DNA from 2 places in the Piscinibacter sp. PDB1-1 genome. Region 1 is predicted to be linked to the other one. Evidence: predicted binding sites of a transcription regulator. Region 1 holds the regulator's gene; the other holds the start of a gene.

Region 1 (10,420 bases):
GATTCGTTGCGACTGCGGTAGCCGATCAGATCGGCGATGGTGCCGATCTTGAGGCCGTGTTCCTTGGCGAAGATCTCGAGGTCGGGCAGGCGCGCCATCGTGCCGTCGTCGTTCATCACCTCGCAGATGACCGAGGCGGGAGACAGGCCCGCCATGGCGGCGAGGTCGCAGCCGGCTTCGGTGTGGCCCGCGCGCATGAGCACGCCGCCGTCCTTTGCTTGCAGCGGGAAGATGTGGCCGGGCTGCACCAGATCGCTCGCGTGCGCATCGCGCGCCACGGCGGCCTGCACGGTGCGAGCGCGATCGGCGGCCGAGATGCCGGTGGTGACGCCCGTGCGCGCCTCGATGGAGACGGTGAACGCGGTGCCATGCTGGGTGCCGTTGCGCGACGTCATCGGCGGCAGGTTCAGCCGCTCGCATCGGTCGCGGGTGAGCGTGAGGCAGATCAGGCCGCGTGCGAAGCGGGCCATGAAGTTGATGGCCTCGGGTGTGACGAGATCGGCGGCAATGACGAGATCGCCTTCGTTTTCGCGATCTTCTTCATCCACGAGGATGACCATGCGCCCGGCAGCCAGCTCGGCAACCAGTTCTGGAACGGGGGAGATAGGCATCCGCGAATTGTAGGCGGCCGGTCTCTTCCCGGCTGGCGCAGGCCCTTGGGGCGATTTAGACGCCAGCCCCTGAAATACCGGGCGTGAGCATGCGCTCCACGTAGCGCGCGATGAGATCGATCTCGAGGTTGACCGGGCTGCCGGCCTTCAGGCTGCCGAGCGTGGTGTTTTCGAGCGTGTGCGGGATCAGGTTGATGCTGAACTCGCAGCTGTCCGCGACGTCCGTCACGCGGTTGACGGTGAGGCTCACGCCGTTGACGGTGATCGATCCCTTGTAGGCGAGGAACTTGGCGAGTGCGCGAGGAGCGCGCACGCGCAGCTCCCACGACTCACCCACCGGCTCGAAAAAATCGACTCGGCCGATGCCGTCCACATGGCCACTCACGATGTGCCCGCCGAGGCGGTCGTGGCTGCGCAATGCCTTCTCCAGGTTCACCGGGCCGGGTTCACCGAGGCCGGCGGTCTTGTCCAGGCTTTCGGCCGAGATGTCGATGGTGAAGCGCTGGCTGGTGGTGTCGAAGGTGGTGACGGTCATGCAGGCGCCGTTCAAGGCAATGCTGTCGCCGAGCTGGACGTCGTCGAGGTAGCCGGCGGGTGCCTGGATGGTGAGCTTCTTGCCGTGCGATGCGTCGGAGCCGAGGGCGTGGACGTCGACGATGCGGCCGAGGCCGGTGATGATGCCTGTGAACATGGTGCTTGGAAGCGGATGCTTGGGTGCGAGTGCGCGAGCGCTCTAGAAGTGTTCCCTGCCGGGCGGGCGAGCGATGAGGCGAAGGTCGTCGCCGACGCGATCGACGCTCACGAAGCGTAGCGCAATCGCCTCATCCAGGCCGGCGATGGGGCCGAAGCTGGCGAGCCCATGGCCGCTTCCGAGCAGCTTGGGGGCGAGATAGATCAGGAACTCGTCCACCAGCCCCTCGCGCACGAAGGATCCACTGAGCTTGTGCCCGGCCTCGACATGCAGCTCGTTGATGCCGCGCTGCGCCAGGTCGGTGAGCATGCTGGCCAGGTCGACCTTGCCGCCTTCGCCGGGTGCCAGGGTGACTTCCGCGCCGCGTTCGGTGAGGGTCTCACGGCGTGCCTTGTCGGGCACTGCGGCGTAGATGAGTGCTGCGCCGGGCGCATCGAGCAGGCGGGCGTTGGGTGGCGTGTCGAGCCTCGAGTCGACGACCACACGCAAGGGCTGGCGTGCGGTGTCGACCAGGCGCACGTCGAGCCGCGGGTTGTCGTCGAGCACCGTCCCGACGCCCGTCAGCACGGCGCCAGCCCGCTTGCGGAAGCGGTGCCCGTCGGTGCGCGCTGCCTCGTTGGTGATCCATTGGCTGACTCCGTTCTCGAGTGCCGTGCGGCCATCGATCGACACCGCGCTCTTGAGCCGCACCCACGGGCGCTTGCGCAGCATGCGCGAGAAGAACCCGATGTTGAGTTCGCGGGCCTGCTCGGCCAGCAACCCGGTATGTACCTCGATGCCGGCGGCATGGAGGCGTGCCGAACCCTGGCCCGCAACCAGCGGGTTCGGGTCTTGGCTCGCGGACACCACCCGCTTCAGCCCCGCTGCAATGAGCGCGTCGCAGCACGGCGGTGTGCGCCCGTGGTGCGAACAGGGCTCCAGCGTGACGTAGGCGGTGGCGCCGCGTACGTCGTGGCCGTGCTCGGCAGCGTCGCGCAAAGCCATCACCTCGGCATGCGGGCCGCCGGCCTGCTGGGTGTGCCCGCGCCCGAGCACAGCGCCCTGGCCGTTGGTGATGACGCAGCCCACGCGTGGGTTCGGGTCGCTCAGGCCGATGGCCTGTTCGGCCAGAGCCAGGGCGTCGCGCATCGCGGCGTGATCGGTGGGCGAGAGGTTCAAGGTTGGTGCTGGGTCGTGGCGTACGAGTCGTCATTGTGCTGCGTGTCGGCACCGGGGCAGGCCAGGTCACCCCGGATCACGACGTAGTTGGCCGGCGCGGCGCGGTATCGGCAGGCCTTGCGGGCGTCGGCCGTGGCGCCGAGGGCCCAGCCGGCGGGCACGATTCGCAGCGGTTCGGCGCCGAGGGCCCCACTGGGCACGACGCAGTAGTAGCTGACATGGGGTTCGCGCGCCCGCGGGTGCGCCTCGACCTCGCAGGTGCCGGGCTCCAGGGTCAGCGCGAGTGGTGCGTCCGTGGGCCGGGTTGCATCCGGTATGGCTCCGAGCGAGAAGCGGATGTAGCCCCGCACGAGCAACGCAGTCAGCGGCGTGCAGGCGGTGACCTGGCTTGGCGCGAGTTCTCTGCCTGTGAGCCCCGCGGGTGCGCTGCACTGGGCGCTGACGACGCCGGTGGCGTTGTCGATCAGCCAGGCGACCGTGCTTTGCGGTGTCGGCTTGAAGAGGCTGCTGCCCGATGACCAGGGAGTCGCGCCGGCAGGCAGATGCTTACGGGGCGCGAGCACCCGGTCCTGGGGCGGCAGCGTCAAGGCGGCCGAGTAGATGGGCGCCACACGGGAAAGCAAGGACTGCAGCCGAACGGCCTGCAACGCGCCGCTGCGGTCGTGCCACTGCACTTCGGTCGCAAGCGTCATGGCCCCGTCCGTCGTGTGCACCGCGCGCGTGACGGTGTAGGCGGTGTTGGTGGCAGGCGTGGTCCGCTGATTGTCAGCAATCGAATCGAAGGCCGCGTGGTCGCTGAAACCGCGCTGCGACTCCAGATCCGCCTGCGCCAGCTGCAATGCCGCCGTGCGCTGGTGGGCGATGTCGGCGTGAAGGACCAGGTTGTTCTGCAAGCGGAGCGCGCCCACCACGCTGAGGGTGAGCAGGGACAGGCTGATCAGTGCCTCGATCAGGCTGAGGCCGCGATGGGCATGCCGCGGCCGCCTCGGTATCGGCTGGTCAATCATCACGCCAGCTCCCTGGCAGTTGCGCAAAGCTGCCCGTTTGCTGGTGAAGCGCGTCGAGCACGGCGGCGTCGTACTGGATCTGCGTGCCGCCCTCGGCATCGAAGTCGCCTTCCATCACAACGGCGCCTTGGATTCGCGCGCCGGCTGTGTCGCGCCAGGTGGCGTTGCGGCCGTGGATCATTCCGTGCAGCGTCAGTGGCGCGGTGAGTTCGGCGGGGCCGTCGACCACCATCAAGACCGGGCGCGTGGGGCTGCCCAGTGAGTGCGCTCGCGCAAGGCGCAGCCCGCCGCGCAGCCACACGAGTTGATGCGTCTCGACCGCCGATTCCAAGGCGGCGTCGCAGGCTTGGCTGCAATCGATGGCGCGCGCCGCGGGCTGGTCCTGCCACGCGGCCGGGCTGAGGCGAAACAGGCTCGCGAACAGGCCCGCGGGCGTGAGTTGGCTGAGCGACGGGTCATCGCTCAGCACCGATGCCTGGGCTGGTGTACCCGGCGGTGCGCGAAGGGCCAGCGTCTGGGTGTCGGCATTGCCACCGCTGTGCAGCGTCACTCCGCCGCTGGCCGCCAGCGTGTGATGCAGTCCGAAGCCGCCTGCGCCGAATCGGGCGTGGCCGCGTACCGTGAGCGCACCTGCGGGGATGGTGTCCAGCCCCGGCAGGCGGCCCAGCAGGGCTGTGAGTTCGACGCCGTGCACGCCGCTGGTGCCGCGCGAGTTCACGCGAAGCGTGGTCGTGCGATCCCCGGGCGAGAACGCGACCCTGAATACGCTGCCTTGTGTCGGGGGCCATGCGACGCCTGACTGGTCGCACTGGCAGTCCCACCCCTGAGCCGTGGCCGCGCACTGCGCATGCAAACCGGCTGCCGCGCGCTCGCGGAAGGTGGCCGCACCGGCATCGTGGCTGGCCAGGCAGTCGGCTCCAACCCGCGCATTGATGTTGAGTTGCGCGAGCGACCACTCGATGCCCGCCTCCGCCATCTCATTCGCTTGCGTCGCGCGGTACTGATTGACCGAGCTGCGGGCGTCGAGAAGCACGCCGCGGTGGGCGAAGGCCACACCCACAAGGATCAGGAAGCCAATCAGCACGGCGATCCCGAGCGTGGCTGCGCCGCGTTGGAGCGTCTTCTTCATGCGGCGGGGCATGCGCCGGCCAGAGCGTCGTGACGCAGACGCACGGTGGATGTCGACCGGCGGGCTGGTGTCAATGCCTGCACGGGGTGGGCTTCGATGAGGATGTCCACGGTGCGTAGCGTCTGGCGCGGTGGGCAGTCGGTGCTGCCGGCGGTGCATTCATGGCTGCAGAACCCGTCGAGCGACGATTCGTGCGTTTGCGGCGTGATGCGCAAGTCCGTGACGCGCAAGGTGTTCGCATCCGTCAGCGCTTGCCACGATCCCTCTCCCATTTGCATCTCGATGGCGCCGGCGCGCAGGCGATAGGCGAGGCTGTTGCCGCCGCTGGCCGGGGTGAAGCGGGCCCCGGCGCTGTCCACGTTCAGCGGGCCGGCCCTGCGAAGGTCGCGCGCGATCAGGTCGGTGGCCGTTCGCAGGTCTTGCTGCAGGCGCGCCTCTTCGAGAAGCGCTCTGCTTTCGCGCAGGTGGTGGGCGAGGGCGACGAGGCCGGCCGACGTGAGCGCAAGCCCGAGTGCCAGCCCCACCATCAGTTCGACCAGTGACAGGCCGCGCTGAGCGGCGAAGCGCGCCCGCCTCATACACCCCAGCAGCGCTTGTTGTCGGCGTTGCTGTTCACGGTGGATGTGTCGGGGCCGGAGGCGTAGCGTGTGTCGCCGCCGTCGATGGTGAGGCGCAGCACCCTGCAGGCGGCATCGCCGGCTTGCGCGCCGGCGGCTGTCGCGGTGGCGCTGAACCCGTGCGCGCTCGCCTGCGTGATCTGCAGCGTGTAGTAGCGGGTGGGCGAAGCGGTCGCTGCATTCAGCTCGGCGTGCGTGGCGTAGCTGTTGTGGGCGGCGCGCCATCGGTCTTGCGCCAACTGGAGCTGCATCAATGCCGTGATGCCGTCCATTCGGCGTGCGCGATGGACCGGCCCCTGAAAGCTTGGGTAGGCCGTGGCGGCGAGGATGCCGACGATGGCGGTGGCCACCATCAGTTCGATGAGGCTGAACCCGTGAGGCCTGGTGGGCATGGCGTCCTCCTCAGCAGGCACGGTAGCCGGAGACGAGACCTTGCGGCGAACACGACCTCACCCGCCCCATCAGGTTGACCACCTGGTGGATGGCTCGGCCTCGCTCGCCGAGCACGCGTACCGTGGCGGTCGGTGAGGCGGTGCCGTGCAACGGATCGAAGCGCAGCGACGCCACGTTGCTCGCGATACTCACGCGCTCCGGCTGCTCCAGGCGCGTGGTCTTGACGGCCGTGGCCTCGCCATCGCATAGAGCTGCGCCTGTGATGTTGCAGCGGCATTCACGAGCGGCACCGGTGTGGATCACGTAGCAGGCCGCGTCGGTCGAGAACTCCACCCGAACGCCCTGCTGGCGTTGCACTGCCTCGGCACGGGCGAACTGCAGGTCGCTCGCGAGTTGTGTGGCCACGCCGTTCAGACGTTGCGTCTCGACAAAGCTCGCGAACGACGGCATGGCCAGGGTGGCCACGGTGGCCGTGACCGCCACCACGATCGCAAGCTCTGGCAGGGTGAACCCCGCGGCTCTTGTTGTCATGCTCCCTCTCCCCCTCTGTCTGGTATGGCAGCACTGTAGAAAGCGCGGCGCATTCCGGCGTCCACCGGGAGGGGGAAACCGAATGCCTCTCGCGGGGGCATCCGGCCGGGGGATCAGGCGTCGTGAATCAGATGTCGCGAATCAATTGGCGGAACTCGTCCACGTCTTCGAAGCTTCGATAGACCGAGGCGAAGCGCACGTAGGCCACCTTGTCGATGCGCTTGAGTTCGCGCATCACCAGTTCACCGAGCTTGGTCGATGCGACTTCCTTCGCGCCACTGTTGAGTAGCTTGTCCTGGATGCGCTCGATCGCGGCGTCGATCTGCTCCACGCTCACAGGCCGCTTGCGCAGGGCAAGCGACATGGACGCGCGGATCTTGTTGATATCGAAGTCGGCGCGTGTGCCGTCCTTCTTGACGACCGAGGGCAGGGCGATCTCGGTGCGCTCGTAGGTGGTGAATCTCTTGTCGCAGCTCTGGCAGCGGCGACGACGGCGCACGACATCGCCTTCGTCGGACTCGCGCGTCTCGACGACCTGGGTGTCTTCGTGCGAACAGAAGGGACAACGCATAAAAGAGAAGGGGTTGCCTCGGCAACCCCACCCTCATGTTGACGTTAGCGGTAGACCGGGAAATCCTTGGTCAGCGCCGCCACCTTGGCGCGTACGGCGGCGATGTTGGCCTCGTCGTGGGGCTTGTCCAGCACGTCGGCGATCAGGTTGGCGGTGATGCGTGCCTGCTCTTCCTTGAAGCCGCGGGTGGTGAAGGCCGGCGAGCCCAGGCGGATACCGCTGGTGACCATCGGCTTTTGCGGGTCGTTGGGGATGCCGTTCTTGTTGCAGGTCATGTGGGCCGCGCCCAGGATCGCCTCGGCTTCCTTGCCGGTGAGGTTCTTCGGGCGAAGGTCGACCAGCATCACATGGCTCTCGGTGCGACCCGACACGATGCGCAGGCCACGCTGCGTGAGGGTGTCGGCCAGCACGGCCGCGTTCTTGACCACCTGCTGCTGATAGGCCTTGAACTCCGGCGTCAGCGCTTCCTTGAAGGCCACCGCCTTGCCGGCGATCACATGCATCAGCGGGCCGCCCTGCAGGCCTGGGAAGATGGCGCTGTTGATCTTCTTGGCGATCTCTTCGTGGTTGGTGACCACGATGCCACCGCGCGGGCCGCGCAGGCTCTTGTGGGTGGTGGACGTCACCACGTCGGCGAACGGCACCGGGTTGGGGTACTCACCGGCGGCGATCAGGCCGGCGTAGTGGGCCATGTCGACCATGAAGTAGGCGCCGATGGCCTTGGCCACCTTGGCAAAGCGCTCGAAATCGATGCGCAGGGCGTAGGCGGAGGCCCCGGCGATGATGAGCTTGGGCTTGTGCTCGTGGGCCAGGCGCTCCATGGCGTCGTAGTCGATCTCTTCCTGGGCGTTCAGGCCGTAACTGACCACCTTGAACCACTTGCCGCTCATGTTGAGCTGCATGCCGTGCGTGAGGTGGCCGCCTTCGGCCAGGCTCATGCCCATGATGGTGTCGCCCGGGTTGAGCAGGGCGAAGAAGACAGACTGGTTGGCCTGCGAGCCGGAGTTGGCCTGCACGTTGGCGAAGTTCGCCCCAAAGAGCTGCTTCAGGCGGTCGATGGCGAGTTGCTCGACGACGTCGACGTACTCGCAGCCACCGTAATAGCGGCGGCCGGGGTAGCCCTCGGCGTATTTGTTGGTGAGCTGGGAGCCCTGCGCGGCCATGACGGCGGGCGAGGTGTAGTTCTCCGAGGCAATCAGCTCGATGTGGTCTTCTTGCCGGCGGTTCTCGTTCTGGATGGCGCTCCAGATCTCGGGGTCGATGGCGGCAAGGGTGGAAGCGGCGCGGTCAAACATGGTGGCAGTCCTCGTGGTCGGAATCCCTCGGCGGACCGTGTGCATGGAACACGGTTGCGGGGCTGCCCAGGCGAACGGCTGAACCGACCCCGCTCAGGTTGCTTTTGCGGGTCGGGCTGCGCTTCCCAGTGGTTCACCACCTCAGGCACCGTGGTGAGTCCAGGTGCCCCATCGCCAGTTGCGCAGCGGGTTGGAGTGTACCGCGCCAGGTCCGGCGCGGTACGTCAAAACAAGGGTCAGTGGAGCAGGGCGACCTGCTCGGGCGACGGCTTCTTGTCGCTGGCTGCCGCCGGCACCGCTTCGGGCTCGGCCAGGGTCACCGGCACTGCGGCGGGTGACGGGCGAACCAGCAGCGGGGCCGTGACGGACACCGTCTTGCCGCTCACCACCTGGCGCAGGTGCTCCTGCTCGGCCAGCACCTTGCCGGCATAGCCGCCGTCGTCGGCCAAGTTGGCCGCGCCGACGTAATACCGAAGGCCTGCCTCGATGCCACCGGCGCGTGCGATGCACTCCTTGAGCACTTGCACGCCGACGCGCAGGTTCGTCACCGGATCGAACGCCGCGTGGTTGCCGCCGAAGGCTTCGTACTTGTCGTCGTGGACGCGGGTCATCACCTGCATCAGCCCCTGCGCGCCCACCGAACTCTGGGCGAACGGGTTGAAGCTCGACTCGATGGCCATGATGGCCAGGATGAGCGTGGGATCGAGGTGGGCTTTGGCCCCAACCGCCCAGGCTTCCTTGACCAGCCGGCTCACGGGTTCCGGGGCGACGCGGTAGCGGCGCGAGATCCACACGGCCACCAGGGCCTGCTGGCTCGTCAGGTCCTTGATGTCGGCCGCGGTCGCGCGGCTGATGGCATCCGGTTCCGCCAAGGTCAGCAACGCATCGGCGGTACCGACCGTGCGGGCATCCTGGCGGGCCTGGAGCCAAGTGAGCGTGTGCTCTTCGAGCGTATGGCGCAGGTCGCGCTGGCCGACGACGAAGAGAATCGCCGAAACGATCAGCAGCCCGACCAGGGCCAGGGTGTTGTGGCTGACTTCGAGCAGGCCGTGACCGACGTCACGGGCGAACACGAGGCTGGCGTGGGCCACCGCTTGGCGGCCGGAATTCAACTGCGAAACCAAACTCTGCAGCGCTGTCATGTCACTCCTTTCTTCTCTGTCCCTCCACAGCGCGCACGCAGGCGTTCGGCCGGAAATGCGACAGTGATAATCCGCAGCAAACAACTTGGCTGCGGATTCGGCAGCGTGGTGCCAGTCGCTCAGGATGAGGTCTGGCACGGGTTATCCCTGATCTCAGTCAGGTCCGGGCGCATTCTGGAAGACGCATCCATAACCAGTCAAGCATAACGACTCGACTTTTAATTCCTAAAAGTAATGAAATATCGCGACTTGCGTGACTTTTTGACGGGTCTGGAGCGGCTGGGCGAGCTTCGTCGGGTGGCCGAGCCAGTGTCTGCGCGGCTTGAAATGACAGCGATCAGTGACTTGGTCCTGCGCTCCGGCGGCCCGGCGCTCTGGTTCCAGAACCCGATCGGTTACAAAATTTCGGCCTTGACGAACCTCTTCGGAACGACACGTCGGGTCGCCCTGGGCATGGGTGCGACAGAGGTAAATGAGCTGCGCGACGTGGGCCGTGTGCTCGCCAGCCTGAAGGAGCCGGAGCCTCCCAAGGGCCTCAAGGATGCAGGCCGTTTGTTACAGATGGGCAAGGCGCTGTGGGACATGAGGCCGGCCTCGGTGCGCCGCGCGGCATGTCAGGAAGAGATATTGGAGGGGGCCGAGGTCGATCTCGGGCAGTTGCCGATTCAGCTGTGCTGGCCTGGCGACGTGGCCCCCTTGATCACGTGGGGCCTGGTGATCACCCGCGGGCCGCAGAGCGGGCCCAACCCGCGCCGGCGCCAGAACCTGGGCATCTACCGCCAGCAGGTGATCGGCCCGCGCCAAGTCATCATGCGCTGGCTGGCGCACCGGGGCGGGGCGCTCGACTTCCGCGACTTCGCGCTCGCCCACCCCGGTCAGCCGTTCCCGATCGCGGTGGCCCTGGGCGCCGACCCGGCCACCATCCTCGGTGCTGTGACGCCGGTGCCAGACACCTTGTCGGAGTACCAGTTCGCCGGCCTGCTGCGCGGCAGCCGAACCGAAGTGGTCGACACCGCCGTGGGTGACGCCGGCGTAATGCTACAGGCCCCCGCCGGTGCCGAGATCGTGCTGGAGGGCCACATCCCGCCCGCCGCCACCGGCTACACCGGCCACAGCCCGAGCGGCGTGCCGCTCAAGGAGGTCGGGGGCTATCTATATGCACTCGAAGGGCCGTACGGCGACCACACCGGCTATTACAACGAGCAGGACTGGTTCCCGGTCTTCGAGATCCAGCGGCTGACCCGCCGCAAGGACCCGATCTACCACTCCACCTAC
Region 2 (10,420 bases), 340 kb from region 1:
CGTCGAGATCGCGAGGCGAGTGAAGACTTGTGCGTTCTGTTCCTGGAAGACGTACGTAGCATGCGTGCGCGCACGCGGCAGGAGAAGCTCGCGGCCATGGGGCGTGTCTCGGCCGGCATCGCCCACGAGATCCGCAATCCGTTGGCGGCCATTGCACAGGCCAATGCCTTGATGGCCGAAGACGCCGTCACGCCGGCGCAGCGCCAGCTCACCCGCATGGTCACCGACAACGTGGAGCGGCTCAAGCGCATCGTCGACGACGTGATGGAGGTCGCCCCGGGCGATGGGCAGGCCATGGGCGCCATAGATGCCACGGGGACCGTGGCGTCGGTCTGCGCTGAATGGGCACGCACCAACGGGATCCAGTTGGGCGAGCAGAGTGTTCTGCGCGTGCACCTTCCCGACGAGCCGGTGGGGGTGGTGTTCGACGGCGAGCATCTGCGGCGCGTCCTTGTGAATCTGCTCGACAACGGCTACCGCCACGCGAGCAAGGTCCCGGCGGCCGTGCGCCTGGCCCTGGCGGTGCGCGACGAGTTCCACGCCGTACTGAGCGTGGCGAGCGATGGCACTCCGATTTCGCCGGACGTCGAGCGCTATCTGTTCGAACCCTTCTTTTCCACCCGCAGCCGCGGCACGGGGTTGGGCTTGTATATTTGCCGCGAACTGTGCGAGCGTTACGGCGCGCGCATCGAGTACCGGCTGCGCAGCGCCTCCGATCCGAATCGCAACGAGTTTTCCGTCGCCATGCGCCGCCAGGCCCTTTCTGCCGACGCGGGAACCGAAGCCAGACTCCACCTGACCCCATGAGCTCACCATCGCATTTCAGTTTGCTGGTCGTCGACGACGAGCCGGACTTGCGCACGCTCTATGAACTGACGCTGCTGCGCGAAGGCTATGACGTGGAGACGGCAGGGACCGTCGAGGACGCCCTGCTGCATCTGAAGGACCGCACCTACAGCGCATTGATCACGGACATGCGCTTGCCCGATGGCACGGGGCTCGACCTGCTGCGTCGTCTCGAAGAGACCGGCCGCCGCGAGAAAGCCATTGTCATCACGGCGTATGGCTCGGCCGAAAATGCTGTCGAAGCTCTCAAGGCCGGCGCGTACGACTACCTGACCAAGCCGGTCGATCTGAAGCAGTTTCGCGCCGTGGTGGCGTCCGCGCTGGGTCGCACGGCGTCCACGGTGCCAACGATGGTCCCGTCGAATCTGCCTTCAGAGAATGGGACGGCGCCGCAGCGCGTTGTGCAGCAGGCGGCCGAGGCCTCGCCCGCGGCCGCGGTCAGTGCGGCCATGCAGCGCATGGCGGGTCAGTCGGCCGCTATGCAGCAGGTGCGCGCGCTGATCGACAAGGTGGCGCGCAGCATGGCGCCGGTGCTTGTCAACGGCGAGTCGGGCACCGGCAAGGAGTTGGTGGCGCGCGCCATCCACGAGGTCAGCCCACGCACGGGTCAGCCGTTCATCGCAGTGAACTGCAGTGCCATCCCCGAGCACTTGTTAGAGGCCGAGTTCTTCGGCTACCGCAAGGGCTCGTTCACGGGTGCTGCGGACGACCGCGAAGGATTCTTTCAGGCAGCCAATGGCGGCACGCTGTTTCTCGATGAGATCGGCGACCTTCCGCTTGCGATGCAGAGCAAGCTGCTGCGTGCCATCCAGGAGCGGTCGGTGCGCCCGGTCGGCGCCGTGACCGAGCAGGCTGTCAACGTGCGCCTGCTCAGCGCGACGCACAAGGACCTGGGGGCGGAAGTCCAGGCAAGCCGGTTCCGCCAAGACTTGTACTACCGACTCAATGTGATCCAGATCCGCGTCCCGCCGCTGCGCGAGCGGCTCGAAGACCTGCCCGCGATCAGCCAGCGCGTGCTCGAACGCATCTCGCGCGACGCCGGCGTGTTGCCGCCGCCGCAGCTGACGCGCGAAGCGCTCGCCCAACTGGCGCGCTATGGGTTCCCGGGCAACGTGCGTGAACTCGAGAACCTGCTGCACCGCGCGGTCGCGTTCTCAGGTGGCGAGCTGATCGACGTCGCTGACCTTGGCGAACTTGATCTCGGGGTCGAGACCGAATTGGCCGCGCCGGTGATGTCGCTCGCGTCGAGCCCCGCGCCGCAACAGGCCGTGGCCCAGGCACCGGCACCCGCGCCCTTGCCGGCCGACCTTGCTGCCTACCTCGACGAAGTGGAGCGCGATGTGCTCGAACGCGCCCTCGAGCGCTACCGCTACAACCGCACGGCGGCGGGCGCCAGTCTGGGCCTGTCCCTGCGGCAAATGCGCTATCGAATGGCGCGCCTGGGCGTTCATGTCGGCGGCGATCCCGACATCACCGACAGCGAGCGTGGCGAACTGACATGACCGGCGCCGGGGCCGACCAGCTCGGCTGGCTGTCGCAGGCGCGTCGAGTTCCTTCGCCGAACTTCGGTCCCCGCCCGCAAGGCACGGCCATCACTTTGGCCATCATTCATTCGATCAGCTTGCCGCCCGGCCAGTACGGTGGCGATGAGATCGAAGCGCTGTTCACCAACCGGCTCGATTGGGGCGCGCACCCTTACTACGGTGAAATACGCGGCCTGGAGGTCTCGGCTCACTTCGTCGTGCGCCGCACGGGCGAGCTTCTGCAGTTTGTTTCGTGCGACGACCGGGCCTGGCATGCCGGCAGGTCAGCGTGGTGTGGTCGCGAAAACTGCAACGACTACTCCATCGGGATCGAGCTCGAAGGAGTGGAGGGCGAGAAGTTCGACCCTGCTCAGTACGACTGCCTTGCTGAGCTGCTACGAGCACTCGTGCAGCGTTATCCGATCGAAGCCGTGGTGGGCCACGAGCATGTGGCTCCCGGGCGCAAATGCGATCCCGGTGCCGGCTTCGACTGGCCACGACTCCAGCTCTCGCTGGCCTGGCCCGATCGGTACTTTCCCGCGACGCATTCGGGCGGCGTCTGATCCGCTGTGTTGCGCAGGCGCGCGAAGCGAGGATTCACGCGCGCTGCCGGCCCAATCGAGCCTGCACGGCGCATTCGGCGCACCTTCGCCCCTGCAGATCACCGCATGGCGCCACGCTCGCGGAAGAGTTGCCTCGCGCATCTTTGGGTGTGATCTCCACACTAGGGTAATACGCTATCGGTAGTGCTTGAAGCACCCGCAGACCCCAGATATAGTGTCCCTTCGTGTTATCCTTCAGCTCGAGAAAACACACTCCCATGCCCAATCTCAGTGCTCCGTCACATGGGCCTGCTGCACACAGCGGCGGTGCTACCCGGTCGGTTCAGCGCAAGGGCAGGGGATTCAAGGCGCCCGTAAAGGCGCAGCCGCAACACCCTTCTCGCGTGACGTTCTTCCGTTCCCGGTTTACTGGGATCGGCTGCAGCATTTGCTGCTGAGGCCACAAGCCTTCTACCCAACCGTGAGTTCGACACCCACCGACATGACAACAGGGAACACCATGCAAACCGTCTCTACTCCCGCCTCCCTCCCGCAAGGTGCCGCCACCCGAGGTGGCCCGACCGCGGCCAGCCCTGCTGCATCGGCCTACCAGGGCTACCAGATCATTCGCCGCAATGGTGCGGTGGTGTCGTTCGAGCCGAACAAGATCGCTGTGGCGTTGATGAAGGCTTTCCTGGCCGTGCATGGGACCCAGGGCGCGGCATCGGCCAGCGTGCGCGAAACGGTCGATGGACTGACAGAGTCGGTGGTGCGTGCGCTGCTGCGTTCGCGTCCGGGCGGTGGCACCTTCCATATTGAAGACGTGCAGGACCACGTCGAGCTGGGTCTGATGCGCGGTGGTCACCATGAAGTGGCGCGTGCCTATGTGCTCTATCGCGAACGCCGCTCGCAGGAGCGAGCCAAGCAAGGTGTGCCGGCGGTCGCCGCTGAGCCCGCGCTGATGGTGACCGATCGCGGCCAGCGCGTGCCGCTCGACATGCCGCGCTTGCAGACGCTGGTGGAATCGGCCTGTGCCGACCTGGGCGCCGACGTGAAGCCCGAGCCCATCCTGGCCGAGACCAAGCGCAACTTGTACGACGGCGTGCCCATCGACGAAGTGCACAAGGCCGCCATCCTGGCCGCACGCACGCTGATCGAGAAGGACCCCGGCTACACGCGCGCCACCGCGCGCCTGCTGCTGCACACCATCCGCAAGGAGATCCTCGGCGAAGAGTTGCTGCATTCCGAGATGCACACCCGCTACGCTGAGTACTTCCCGACCTTCATCAAGAAGGGTGTGCAGGCCGAACTGCTGGACGACAAGCTTCTTCAGTACGACCTGGCCAAGCTCGGCGCCGCGCTGAAGGCCGATCGCGACCTGCAGTTCGACTATCTCGGCCTGCAGACGCTGTACGACCGCTACTTCCTGCACGTGGAAGACGTTCGCATCGAGATGCCCCAGGCGTTCTACATGCGCGTGGCCATGGGCCTGGCGCTGAACGAGATTGACCGCGAAGCCCGCGCCATCGAGTTCTATGAAGTGCTGTCGACCTTCGACTTCATGTCCAGCACGCCGACGCTCTTCAACGCCGGCACGCAACGCTCGCAACTATCCAGCTGCTACCTCACGACCGTGGCGGACGATCTCGACGGCATCTACGAGGCCTTGAAGGAGAACGCGCTGCTGTCCAAGTTCGCCGGTGGTCTGGGCAACGACTGGACCAACGTGCGCGCGCTCGGCTCGCACATCAAGGGCACCAATGGCAAGAGCCAGGGTGTCGTGCCGTTCCTGAAGGTCGTCAACGACACGGCCGTGGCCGTGAACCAGGGCGGCAAGCGCAAGGGCGCGGTGTGTGCCTATCTGGAAACCTGGCATCTGGACATCGAAGAGTTCCTGGAGCTGCGCAAGAACACCGGTGACGACCGTCGCCGCACGCACGACATGAACACGGCGAACTGGATCCCCGACCTGTTCATGCGCCGCGTGATGGAAGGCGCCGACTGGACGCTGTTCTCGCCTTCCACCTGTCCCGACCTGCATGACAAGTTCGGCAAGGACTTCGAGACGGCCTACACCGCCTACGAGGCCAAGGTGGACCGCGGCGAGATCAAACTCTTTAAGCGCATGCCGGCCAAGGATCTGTGGCGTCGCATGCTCTCGATGCTGTTCGAGACCGGCCACCCCTGGATCACGTTCAAGGACGCCTGCAACGTGCGTTCACCGCAGCAGCACGTTGGCGTGGTGCACAGCAGCAACCTGTGCACCGAGATCACGCTCAACACCAACGAGAGCGAGATCGCGGTGTGCAACCTGGGTTCCGTGAACCTGGTGCACCACCTGAAGGACGGCCCGGACGGCGCGAAGGTCATCGACCACGCCAAGCTGAAGAAGACCGTGGCGACTGCAATGCGCATGCTCGACAACGTGATCGACATCAACTACTACGCCGTCAAGAAGGCCCGCGACTCGAACCTGCGCCACCGCCCGGTCGGCCTGGGCATCATGGGCTTCCAGGACGCGCTGTATGAGCTGCGCACGCCGTACGCCTCGCAATCGGCGGTGGATTTCGCCGACCAGTCGATGGAGGCCGTCTGCTACTACGCTTATTGGGCCTCGACCGAACTGGCACAGGAACGTGGCCGCTATTCGAGCTACCGCGGCTCGCTGTGGGACCGCGGCATCCTTCCGATCGATTCGCTTGAGCTGCTGGCCGATGCGCGTGGTGGCTACGTCGAAGTCGACCGCAGCACCACGCTCGACTGGAGCCTGCTGCGCGGGCGGATCAGCGAGCACGGCATGCGCAACTCCAACTGCGTCGCCATCGCACCGACCGCAACCATCTCCAACATCATTGGCGTGAGCGCGTCGATCGAGCCGAGCTTCGGCAATCTGTCGGTCAAGTCCAACCTGTCGGGCGAGTTCACCATCGTGAACGAATACCTGGTGCGCGACCTGAAGAAGCTCGGCCTGTGGGACGACGTCATGGTCATGGACCTCAAGCACTTCGACGGCTCGCTGCGCCGAATCGATCGCGTGCCCGAAGATCTGAAGGACCTGTACTCCACGGCTTTCGAGATCGAAACGCAGTGGCTGGTCGAAGCCGCGGCACGCCGCCAGAAGTGGATCGACCAAGCGCAGTCGCTCAACATCTACATGGCCGGGGCGTCGGGCAAGAAGCTCGACGAGACCTACAAGCTCGCGTGGCTGCGAGGTCTCAAGACCACGTACTACCTGCGCACGATCAGCGCATCGCAGACCGAAAAGTCGACGGTGAAGGCCGGCAACTTGAACTCAGTGTCGAGCGGTGGCGCAACGTCAACGATGGCTGCGGCACCGGTGGAAACACCTGCTGTTCTCGCAGTCGATGCGCAACCTGCGACCGACATCAAGTTCTGCGCGATCGATGATCCGACATGCGAAGCGTGTCAGTGATTCGCTGCATCACATCGACGTGATGCAGTTGCTGTGCGGCATCGAATTTCGATGCAACACAGCAACAGCGAAGTGACTGCAATGTCAATAAGTTCTTGGTGTTTAGACACAACACTCTCATAATCCGAACGCACAGGAAATTCCACCATGTTGGTTTGGGAAGAAGACCTTAAGCCCTCGTCCTCTCACAAAGCGAGCCCCGCGCAGAGCCCCATCTCTCAAGCGCGCGCAGTCGCTGCGTCTCCAGTCTTCGAAGACTCTGTTCCTGTTGCTGCCGCGTCCTCGTCTGCGACCGCTGCACCTTCAAGTGATAGCCATCGCGTGCGCGCATCCGACAAGCGCGTGATAAACGGCAAGACCGACGTGAACCAGTTAGTGCCGTTCAAGTACAAGTGGGCGTGGGAGAAGTACCTCGCCACTTGTGCCAATCACTGGATGCCGCAAGAGGTCAACATGTCGCGCGACATTGCCCTCTGGAAAGATCCCAACGGTCTGTCCGAAGACGAGCGTCGCATCATCAAGCGCAACCTCGGCTTCTTCGTGACCGCCGACTCGCTGGCCGCGAACAACATCGTGCTCGGTACCTATCGGCACATCACGGCGCCTGAATGCCGGCAGTTTCTGCTGCGCCAGGCCTTTGAAGAAGCGATCCATACGCACGCGTATCAGTACATCGTCGAGTCGCTGGGCCTGGACGAAAGCGAGATCTTCAACGCCTACAACGAAGTCAAGTCGATCCGCGACAAGGACGAGTTCCTGATCCCGTTCATCAACGCGATCATGGACGCCAACTTCCATACCGGCACGCAAGCCAACGACCAGACTCTGCTCAAGTCGCTGATTGTTTTCGCGTGCCTAATGGAAGGTCTGTTCTTCTATGTCGGCTTCACGCAGATCCTGGCCCTGGGCCGCCAGAACAAGATGACCGGCGCAGCCGAGCAGTACCAGTACATCCTTCGCGACGAATCGATGCATTGCAACTTCGGCATCGACCTCATTAACCAGATCAAGCTTGAGAACCCGCACTTGTGGACGGCCGAATTCAAGGCCGAGATCAAGGCGCTGTTCATGAAGGCCGTCGAACTCGAGTATCGCTACGCCGAAGACACCATGCCGCGTGGCGTGCTGGGTCTCAACGCATCGATGTTCAAAGGCTATCTGCGCTACATCGCCAACCGGCGTGCAACGCAGATTGGTTTGGAAGAGCTCTTCCCGAACGAGGAAAACCCGTTCCCCTGGATGAGCGAAATGATTGACCTGAAAAAGGAGCGCAATTTCTTCGAGACGCGTGTCATCGAGTACCAATCCGGTGGCGCGCTCTCCTGGGATTGACGCTATTGCAGCTAAAGCAAGCAGGTCGAATGCGGCAGATCAAGATTCGCGACAGGTTTGAATTCACCGACAAAGAAGCGGTGACGAGCGTGTCGCAACCCTATTCATTGCACCGGGGCGCCCCTCCTGGGCAGATTCTCGGGCAATGAATTGCTGCGAAGTAGCGACATGTCGTCGGTGCAGCGCAGTGTTTTTTCAACTTGATCAAGGAGAAATGTAATGGCAACTGCAAAGAAACCTGCGGCAAAGAAAGCTGCAGTCAAGAAGGCCGTGGCAAAGAAGGTCGTGAAGAAGGCTGTCGCCAAGAAGGCAGTCAAGAAGGCTGTCGCCAAGAAGGCAGTCAAGAAGGCCGTGGCGAAGAAGGTCGTGAAGAAGGCTATCGCCAAGAAGGCAGTCAAGAAGGCTGTGGCAAAGAAGGTCGTCAAGAAGGCTGTAGCCAAGAAGGTTGCTGCCAAGAAGGCTGCACCCAAGAAGGCCGCTGCCAAGAAGGCTGCACCCAAGAAGGCCGCTGCCAAGAAGGCTGCACCCAAGAAGGCCGCTGCCAAGAAGCCTGCTGCCAAGAAAGCTGCGAAGAAGCCCGCTGCGAAGAAGGCAAAGGCCGCCCCTGCTGCCCCTGCTGCGAAGCCTGCGGCAGCCCCGGCTGCCAAGACGGCGCTGAGCCCTGCAGCTGCATGGCCGTTCCCGACGGGCGCGAAGCCCTGAGTGATCCAGGGTCTGCAAGGGCCCTGAAAGACCAAACCCGGCTTCGGCCGGGTTTTTTTATGGCGCCGTGCGGTGCGCGCGGCCAGGCGAGCTCAGACTCCGAGCGCGACGCGATCGATGGTGTGATTCTGGCCACCTCGGCAGGCGATCTTCAAGGCGCCGACGCGGTTGCCCAACTCCACACACCGCTCGAGCGCCCAGCCGCGCTCCAGACCAAAGAGCAGCGCGCCACGGAAGGCGTCGCCGCAACCGGTCGGATCGAGCACCTGCTCCGCCGCGACACCGGCAATGTGCGTGCGCTCGCCTTGTTGCCAGATCTCGCAGCCCTCTGCCCCCAGCGTGATGATGACGCCGCGCAGATGCGACTTCGAGAGGCTCTCAAGTGTCTTGCCCGTGCGATCGCACAGCATGCGGCCCTCGTAGTCGTTGACCGCGACCCAGGTGGCCTGGCTCACGAACTTGTTCAACTCGTCGCCGTTGAACATGGGCAGGCCCTGGCCCGGATCGAAGATGAAGGGGACCTTGGCTGCGGCGAACTGTTCGGCGTGCTGAATCATGGCGTCGCGGCCATCCGGCGCGACGATGCCAATCTTGATGTCATCGCGACCAGCCGGCACAGCGGTGAGGTGAGCCGATTGCATCGCGCCCGGGTGGAAGGCCGTGATCTGGTTGTTGTCGGCGTCAGTGATGATGATTGCTTGCGCGGTGTAGCTGTCTGACTGCACGCGCACGAACTCGGTACTGGCGCCCCACGAGCTGAGGCGCTGCACGTAGTCTTGCCCGTCCGGGCCGACGGCGGCCATCACCAGCGGATCGCCACCCAGTTGCCGCAGCGTGTACGCAATGTTGCCAGCGCAGCCGCCGAACTCGCGTCGCAGCGTGGGCACCAGGAACGAGACATTCAGAATGTGCACCTGCTCCGCGAGGATCTGGTCAGCAAACCGGCCAGGAAAGTTGGTGATGGTGTCGAAGGCGAGCGAACCGCAGATCAAGGCGGGCATGGGGGAACTCCAGACTCAGGGATAGAAGATCTCGACCGTGTAGCCGCTGATGCGGCGGTTGTCGGTGGACGACAGCACGGCGAGCAGATTCGATTCGGTGCCGGGCGCGAGCACGGCTGGGTCACCGACGCGGAAGTCGGCGGGAGCAAGCGCTCGGCGGGCGATGAGTTGGCCATTCGGGTCGGTGAGCGTCACGTCGACCCACGGCATGGAAAGCGCAAGCGTGCTTCGATTGCGAAGCACCACCGCCAGTCGGTAGCCGGTCCCGTTGGGCGCTGGTGACAGGGTGCTGCTCTCGACGACGACGTCGTCAATCCGCCGCGGTGCCGAGATCTCGCATTTCAGCCACTCGCAGCTCTTGGCGAGCCAAGGCTGAGTGGCTGGCCACTTGGCGGACCAAGCGTCGCGGAAGTGATGTGCCCACTGCGCGACGAGCAGCAGGCTGAGCAGCAAGCACAGGCTCGTCAACGCGATGCGCATGCCAGGGCTGCGCCAGCGCTCGCGCTGCTTGGCTTCGCGCACGAAGCCCGGCCCGCGGCGCGCAGCTTCTTGTTTGGCGCGTGCCTCCTTGACCGACGAGCGAGGGATGCCCGTGCTGCCACTCTTCTTGCTGTTCTTGCTCGGCGCGGGAGAGCCGTCTTTCAACAGCGCGGTGTTGAACTGTGCATCGGCGAACTCGACGCGGTCGCGCGCCTTCACCGATTGCGCTGGCGTCTGGTCGACGTCCGCTTGCTCGGGCTGAAAGAAGCGCGAGTGGATGCGGTCACCGTCGCTGAGCTGGAACACGTCATCGTCGTCCGGCGGCTCCGACTGCACGTCGAACGATGCCGTCACTGACGAAGCGAGCGGCGCCGGGCTCGGGGTCGGGGGCGGCTTCCAATTGGGGGGGGCGTCGCGCTCCAGATCGAACAGGCCTTCGATGGCGTTGAAGACCTCGTTGCATCGACCACAACGGACCCATCCCTCGGAGACCTTGAGCTGGTCTTGAACGACTCGAAAGACAGTTCCGCAGGACGTGCAGCGCGTGGCCAGGCTCATGGC

What was found. The regulator NrdR, encoded in region 1, represses ribonucleotide reductase genes. The targets are predictions, from matches to a motif close to CACNANATNTNGTG.
Region 2: a site for NrdR is predicted at 3,136-3,149, ahead of AC1KAR_RS13755 (ribonucleoside-diphosphate reductase subunit alpha). Genes of this name have one in related genera too.

What each region holds. Positions count from the first base shown of each region.
Region 1 covers NZ_JBWVZJ010000002.1:95,365-105,784, reverse strand. Annotated here, with positions in the region: gene ribBA (bifunctional 3,4-dihydroxy-2-butanone-4-phosphate synthase/GTP cyclohydrolase II) at 1-611, opposite strand, end outside; gene AC1KAR_RS12240 (riboflavin synthase) at 667-1,302, opposite strand; gene ribD (bifunctional diaminohydroxyphosphoribosylaminopyrimidine deaminase/5-amino-6-(5-phosphoribosylamino)uracil reductase RibD) at 1,345-2,460, opposite strand; gene AC1KAR_RS12230 (type IV pilus modification PilV family protein) at 2,457-3,467, opposite strand; gene AC1KAR_RS12225 (pilus assembly PilX N-terminal domain-containing protein) at 3,460-4,596, opposite strand; gene AC1KAR_RS12220 (PilW family protein) at 4,593-5,174, opposite strand; gene AC1KAR_RS12215 (type IV pilin protein) at 5,171-5,605, opposite strand; gene AC1KAR_RS12210 (GspH/FimT family pseudopilin) at 5,616-6,137, opposite strand; gene nrdR (transcriptional regulator NrdR) at 6,265-6,708, opposite strand; gene glyA (serine hydroxymethyltransferase) at 6,753-8,003, opposite strand; ZMP/ZTP riboswitch at 8,061-8,195, opposite strand; gene AC1KAR_RS12195 (lytic transglycosylase domain-containing protein) at 8,240-9,145, opposite strand; gene AC1KAR_RS12190 (UbiD family decarboxylase) at 9,380-10,420, shown strand, end outside.
Region 2 covers NZ_JBWVZJ010000002.1:437,692-448,111, reverse strand. Annotated here, with positions in the region: gene AC1KAR_RS13770 (sensor histidine kinase) at 1-807, shown strand, start outside; gene AC1KAR_RS13765 (sigma-54-dependent transcriptional regulator) at 804-2,348, shown strand; gene ampD (1,6-anhydro-N-acetylmuramyl-L-alanine amidase AmpD) at 2,345-2,932, shown strand; gene AC1KAR_RS13755 (ribonucleoside-diphosphate reductase subunit alpha) at 3,432-6,344, shown strand; gene AC1KAR_RS13750 (ribonucleotide-diphosphate reductase subunit beta) at 6,492-7,676, shown strand; gene AC1KAR_RS13745 (histone H1-like DNA-binding protein) at 7,896-8,378, shown strand; gene AC1KAR_RS13740 (carbohydrate kinase family protein) at 8,471-9,379, opposite strand; gene AC1KAR_RS13735 (zinc-ribbon and DUF3426 domain-containing protein) at 9,395-10,417, opposite strand.